DNA from 3 places in the Bacillus sp. URHA0034 genome. Region 3 is predicted to be linked to each of the others. Evidence: riboswitches for the same ligand, from Rfam matches in the RefSeq annotation. Region 3 holds a riboswitch; each other region holds the start of a gene.
The links. A riboswitch is a leader RNA that binds a small molecule or an ion and turns the genes downstream of it on or off. The one in region 3 is predicted to bind cyclic di-GMP.
Positions count from the first base shown of each region.

Region 1: linked by a shared signal. The riboswitch ahead of ACZ9EE_RS21270 (anti-repressor SinI family protein) and the one ahead of ACZ9EE_RS17950 (pectinesterase family protein) in region 3 are both predicted to bind cyclic di-GMP.
Region 2: linked by a shared signal. The riboswitch ahead of ACZ9EE_RS03120 (hypothetical protein) and the one ahead of ACZ9EE_RS17950 (pectinesterase family protein) in region 3 are both predicted to bind cyclic di-GMP.

Region 1 is NZ_JBWCDK010000002.1:3,999,478-4,001,750, forward strand. It holds gene ACZ9EE_RS21265 (VanZ family protein) at 1-418, opposite strand, end outside; cyclic di-GMP riboswitch class I at 925-1,008, shown strand; gene ACZ9EE_RS21270 (anti-repressor SinI family protein) at 1,039-1,161, shown strand; gene ACZ9EE_RS21275 (lactonase family protein) at 1,387-2,273, opposite strand, start outside.
Region 2 is NZ_JBWCDK010000002.1:187,529-189,801, reverse strand. It holds gene ACZ9EE_RS03130 (LbetaH domain-containing protein) at 1-354, shown strand, start outside; gene ACZ9EE_RS03125 (ECF transporter S component) at 592-1,122, opposite strand; cyclic di-GMP riboswitch class I at 1,354-1,437, shown strand; gene ACZ9EE_RS03120 (hypothetical protein) at 1,467-1,676, shown strand; gene ACZ9EE_RS03115 (CBS domain-containing protein) at 1,813-2,273, shown strand, end outside.
Region 3 is NZ_JBWCDK010000002.1:3,304,744-3,307,016, forward strand. It holds cyclic di-GMP riboswitch class I at 862-948, shown strand; gene ACZ9EE_RS17950 (pectinesterase family protein) at 971-2,273, shown strand, end outside.

The sequences.
Region 1 (2,273 bases), 690 kb from region 3:
ATACAAAAAATATCCCGAATGAATCAATCATCAGATCATAAAATCTGCCATCCCTGCCGAAAAACAATTGGAAGAACTCGGTGATAAAAGCAAAAGACAAAGCTAATCCAACGGAGTATTTATGATTTTTTATTAAGGTGAAAAGAAGAAAATCCAATATTCCAAAACCAATAAAATGGCCTGATTTTACTTTAATAAATTCAGAATGAACCAATGTAATATCATTAAAAATAAGGAATGAGGAAAAGTCAGGGTTAGGTATCCATTTAAATCCGAAGGTATGTAGGTACATTAGCTTCTCGATACTTTCCGTCCATGTATTTAATAATAAAAATAGTCCCCATAAAGTAATTAGTAGTAATTTAAATAAAGTGGGTTCTCTTTGTGAGTTTTTCTTCTCAATCCGTTGGTCACTCATTTTTTCCTTCTCCTAGTATTTTTATAATCATCTAATTTTTATATTACCATTGTTCTTTATGAAGAACAATAATTTAGATGCCCAGGTAGTAAAACAAAATCCTGCAATTTTATTTACAAAATTCTACATATTCTTTATAATGAACATATATTGTTCTTTGTTAGGAACAAATACCTAGAAAAGAAGGGAAGTCATGATCTATCCATTAATAGAAGAAAGAGATCAGGTACACATAGTGAAAGACTCTAACTGTTGTGTGTGTGGTCTAGAATTTAACTCGGAAAGAAAAATTAAAAGGAAAACCCTGAGAAAAATTAAATTCATTGAATTAGGTCAGGTTACTTGTGAGAAATGTGTTTTAAAACTTCTTAACTACTACTAAGTAATTTACAAAATTTGTCGAAAGTTTTGGAAATTTTTTCATTTAGATTGAAAGAAGACTATAGTACTATTAGTATAGTGATTTAAATATTTAATGCTTTAAAACTCTAACACTTTAATACTATACAAGATAAAGGCAAACCATTCGAAAGAATGGGACGCAAAGCTACAGGTCTAAGGTTTTTAACTAGGATGGCTGAGTTACCTAAAAAATAGTAACATTTTTAGGAGGGTAAATTGTGTCCGTATTAACTAATGCTGAAAAAGAACTAGATAGTGAATGGTTAGCACTAATTAATGAAGCTAAAAATCTAGGACTTTCCATTGATGAAATAAGGGATTTTATATCAAATCCTAAGTAATATTCCTTAGAAAATTTTAAAAAGCAGATTATAGCGTTCGAAATACTAAACAAACCATTAGGGGTACTACGCGGTAATTTTTCATAATATTCACAATGTACTATAAAAATTCTGCCACAATGCGCAGTATTTTCATTAAGGAGAAATGTACATAAATGCCCTATAACACAAAAAAACAGCTTAACCAATTGTTAAACAATTAGTTAAGCTGTTTTCTAAGTACGGTTAATAATTTAAAAACTTCACACAAACCCCATAAGGTACCGTAATATCAGAAGTAATCAATGTCAATCGACCAGAAACCTCGTCTCTTGCATACAACACCACATTACCTGACTCCTGATTCGCAGCCACCACAAACTTCCCGCTCGGATCAATCTCAAAATCCCGTGGCCAATCTCCTTCAGTCGAAGTATGCTCAACAAACGTAAGCTCACCATTTCCGGGATCCACACTGAACACCGCAATACTGTTATGCCCGCGATTCCCCGCATAAACATAACGTCCATTCGCCGAAATATGAATCGCACTGCCTTGATTATTTTCTTTAAAATCCTCAGGTAATGTAGAAATATATTGAACCTCACTGAAACGGCCACTTTCTGGATGATAATTTAACACGATCACCTCAGAGCTGAACTCTGTCATGACATAAGCCATGTCCCTATTGGGATGAAAGACAAGATGTCTAGGGCCGCTGCCTGCTTTTAAAGGCAAAAGGTCTACCTTTGTAAGCGTGCCATCGTCAGCGACTGCATATGTAATAACAGCATCAATTCCTAACTCACACACTACTAGATATTTTTCATCAGGCGTTAGTTCTGAATAATGGCTATGAGGCTTTTCCTGCCTTGGATCAGGCCCAGAGCCTTCATGCTCTCTAATTGAGGCATATGGTAAAACCGCTCCGTCCTCCTGGTTAATGAGATGTGATTGCACAAGCCCGTTATGATAATTGGCACCAAACACCATGCGGTTTTTGCTGTCTACACTAACATAACAAGGTGGTGCCCCATCTAATACTTGGCTGTTAATCGGTGTCAGTGAACCTGAATCCCCAATGGAGAATGCTGCAATACCTCCAGTATCCCCTTCTTTAACAACCGAGTAAA
Region 2 (2,273 bases), 3.1 Mb from region 3:
TTCATTGGAAATCAGGTGAGTATTGCCCATCGAGCTCTTGTTCATGGTCCTTGTTTTATTGGGGACAAGGTGTTTGTTGGTTTTAATTCCATTGTTTATAATGCAATTGTCGGGAAAGGCTCGTTCATTTCTTATAATGCGGTCGTAACAAATGGCGTTCGCATCCCACCGAACAGTTTCGTTCCACCGGGTGCTAATATTGACACCCAAGAAAAAGCGGATGCACTGTCGCCGGTACCAGAGGATAGCAGGGAATTTGCTAGGGAAGTCCAAAGAGTCAATCAGGAATTCCCGGCATCTTATCATGTTTTATTTGGAGAAAATCGTTGTTCTTGTGGACTTGCTTATCACTAACAGGAAAGAAGCTGCCAAGCAATGGCAGCTTTTATTTCGTTCGGGTAGAATGTTAAGGATGGTGGATCAAGGAAGAAGTGCTGAAATGTTACGTTACCTTCACGGTAACAGATTTGTCTTACATTAGAAAGCCACGAGTCAATAAAAAAGCAGAGCTAATTCATTTATGAATTACTCCGCTTTTTTTATTGCGACTATTGGTTTTATACCTGCGAGAACGGGTACTACAACAGAGAACTACATCGTTCCAGCTCGTTTTTGTAAGCGTCCTACAAGAGGGACGACAATGATACCGGCAATGACGACCTGCAAAAAGTTTCCAGGGATGGAGCCGAATGGCTGAACCCAGTTACCATAAAGGATCACTTCGGCAAAATAGTAGCCCACGATTTTGATAATCAGTGCAGCGACAACAGCTAGTGAATGGACCAGGATCCTTTTACCCGGTACCTTTTCAGAAATAAGACCGGCTACAAAGCCCATTGCACCTACAATGATAAAGGTAAACGGCGCCCATGCTCCCCAGCCAGAGATTAAATCGAATAAGCCCATTCCAAAAGCGCCTGCGATGGCTCCTGTTTTTTTACCAATAACCAAGGCTGCTATAAAAAGAGGTACGTTACCCAGATGGATGAGTCCTCCGTTACTCATAATGGGGAGCTTTACATTGATAAACATTGTAGCCACTAGGGTTAATGCGATGAAAAGTGCATTGATGACTAGAGCTCTTGTTTTCGTTGATGCTGTCGGTGAGTATGTTGTATTCATTTGATAACCCCTCTCTTTTTTTAAAATAATATCATAATTTACTATAATCGCAATACTATAAATTTGTACAGCTACATATACTAAAAAACAACCATGAAGATATTTCCTTTTTCAATCAATTCCAATTGATTTTCAAATTTTTCTGTTAATGTCGAAATTTGTGTGATTTTATTTTGAAACATTTGAAATATATGTAATATAATTAATTTACTTTAATTAGTTAAAACATTTGATAGATAAAGGCAAACCACTCGAAAGATTGGGACGCAAAGCTACAGGTCTAAGGTTTCAAACTATGATGGCTGAGCTGCCTAAAATAGAATATATTTTAGGAGGCTTATATTTTGATTGCTCTTACTTATGAAAAAGCACTAGATATAGAATTGGAGGAAGTTAGTGACGAAAATATCGTAGAGGCATATGTAGTAAGCATACTAAATAAGTGGGACCAAAACTTAAGATTGTTGGAACAGGAATTAATGAAAAGAAAGTTATTTTTAGTTGCTTTAGAACTCTATGATCGAAAAAAGCGTAAGACCCTATTAAATCTGTAGACAATAGAACAAGATAATTGACGATAAAAGCAGGAGTTCCTAGATCATTAGGACTCCTCCTTTTTTATTCTGGGTATATAGATAAAATAGTATCAAACATTCATATTTAATAAGACATAAAAGAGGGGTTTAGAGCATGACAACAATAACAGATAATGAATTATCTGAACGTTTTGAAGTGGCTTTTAATAAAATTCATACTTGGCTGCAAAAAAATATTAAAAATGCAAAAACTGACAAATACACGGAACTGCTAAGATTAGGTTTTCCGATGCATTCCATCATAAGAAAACATTATGATGATTTAAAAATATTCGGCAGACTTAGAAACTCGATTGTTCATGACAAAGTTGAACAAGGGTTTTATATTGCTGAACCACACCTGAGCGTAGTCGAGAAAATTGAAACGATAGCCTCCAAGATTAATGAACCAAGGCCTGCCCTTTCCATTGCTACTAAGCCAGTTTTTTATTATTTTGAAGATGCAAAATTAAAGGATATTCTTACCGTCATTAACCGTAAAATGTATTCTGTTTATCCAATCTATAATCAAAATGGCTTCAAATGGCTCTTAACGGCAGAAGGGATCATTCAATG
Region 3 (2,273 bases):
TTATTTTATCGTTTTTTGTCGAATTTCATTTGCGTCGAATTCTAAGAAGTTATGAAATTGAGTGTTTGGCTTATCTTACATGATATTTATGAAAAAGTATTTCTACTACAAAACAAAATGTAATAGAAGTTTCATCCAACCGAAAACTGCAATCCATAACGGAACACTTAAAGACGTACCCCACAATAATCCAACTAATAGATTTCCTTGCTCGTCCATAATTATCCACTCCTATTAATAGTTGTAGACCTCCATTATGCATTTCCAATGTGTTTATACTACTATAAATGAAAACGGTTACAATATCAATGGGGTAAATTGTGGAATCTTGAAAATATTATTGTAGGATTTTGGGGAGCTAAGGGACGGTTCTCCTGCTTCTGAGCAGGAGAACCGTCCCTTAGCTTCGTAACTTAATTTGATTTTAATAGGAATTTAATAGTTTTTAATCTGTTAGTAATAGTTTGATAACATTCCTCCATTATGATTATTACCATAGCAATACGAGGAGGACTATTTGCAAATGATTAAATCTAAATTAATGGGGATAATTTGTTATCTCCGTAAACATCATAAATATAGCTACTATACAGATAAGTGTGTAACATGTGGAAAGACAAAAGATCATGAAATCCCACGAAACTAAACAAATTCAAATTCAAATAACTAGTACCACTGAGGTAAGTAATGTTAAAAGGAATTCCATTACTAAGTGGAATTAAAAAGCAGGCATAAAGGGTCGTTGAAATACGACTTTTTATGCCTGCTTTTTTTCAGTAGGTGTAAATTCTGCCAATTTCACATTCGACAAATCCCGACATGACAAATCTGTTAATATAACTTTGTTACTAGTACTAAAAGGTCGGAAAAAGGCAAACTATATCGAAAGATTGGGACGCAAAGTCACAGATCTAAGGTAATTTTTACTAGGATGGCTGGACTGCCCGGCAAGATAAGGGGAGACTTTTTAGTGTATAAGATTTTTAATGTTTTGTTGTGTGCACTGTTAGTAGTGCAGTTCATTCCTGGATTTGGAGGGACCATCGTTAAGGCATCTGCTGAAGCTGATCTCGTGAACGATGATTTTGAAGCTTCTGATTTGCCAAGCAGCCCAACCAATGTTGCAACAGGAAAAATTGGCAATTATAATGTGTCAATTACAAGTAACAAAGGGGCATCCTGGGTATTTAATCCTAGTGCCAACTATATACAGGTGGCAGATGACCCGCTGCAAGTGAACCACAAGGTTTTAAAGATAGTAGACAATCAAGGTAGTGCTTCCGACCAAGGTGGGTCCACCCGAATCTATAACAACAGTTTTACAAAGCAAACAACGGGAACTGTTGTGGTTGAATATGATTTTATGGGTGACACATTTGGTTCAGGTACTCCATCCAACCGTTTTAGATTGACAAACGCCGGTGTGAATACGGCGATGGTGTCACTTGAAACTTACGGAAACAAACTAATCTATCGTACGTCTGACTCTACTAATCAAACTCCGACTCTAGTAGAATCTTTACAGCCAAAAACTTGGTATCATGTAAAAATCCAGGCAGACCTGGATCAGCAAAAATATGATGTTTCAGTTAGCGGTGGTGCAAATGCTGAGCTTAAGGGCTTACCATTCTATCAATCTGTAACAGATTTTGGAAACTTCGATGTTAACACAGGAAATAGCTCTACATCGACGATCTACTTAGATAACGTTCATATTTATAATGTACCATCTATGACAGAAGTTTCGACTGTTCAAACTGTACCAGTTGCTCCAACCGGATTAGGCGCGTCTGCGGAAGATACAGCTGTTCATCTTTCGTGGAATCCCGTAAGCGATGCGGCTTCTTACAATGTGAAAAGAAGTACAAATGCAGCAGGTCCATTTGATACCATTCAATCAAATGTAACAGAAACGGCCTACCAGGATTCTAGTTTGGAAAATGATACTACTACTTATTATTATGTGGTTAGTGCTGTCAATGAAGCTGGTGAAGGAACAGAGTCGTCTGTCGCTTCTGTGAAGACCGGAACGGTGCCTGTTGAACCTCAACCGGAAGTAGCTCAGGAATATCTTGTCAATGATTCTTTTGATGGCTCTGAATGGCCTACTGCGCCAACGAGCACAACATCTGGGAATATTGGCAGCTATGCCGTTCAAATAACCAGTAATAAAGGTACTGCCTGGGTGTTTAATCCGAACGACAATTATGCACAAGTTGTAAGTGATCCACTAAAGTCTAGTAATCAAGCGTTGAAATTGGTTGACAAACAGG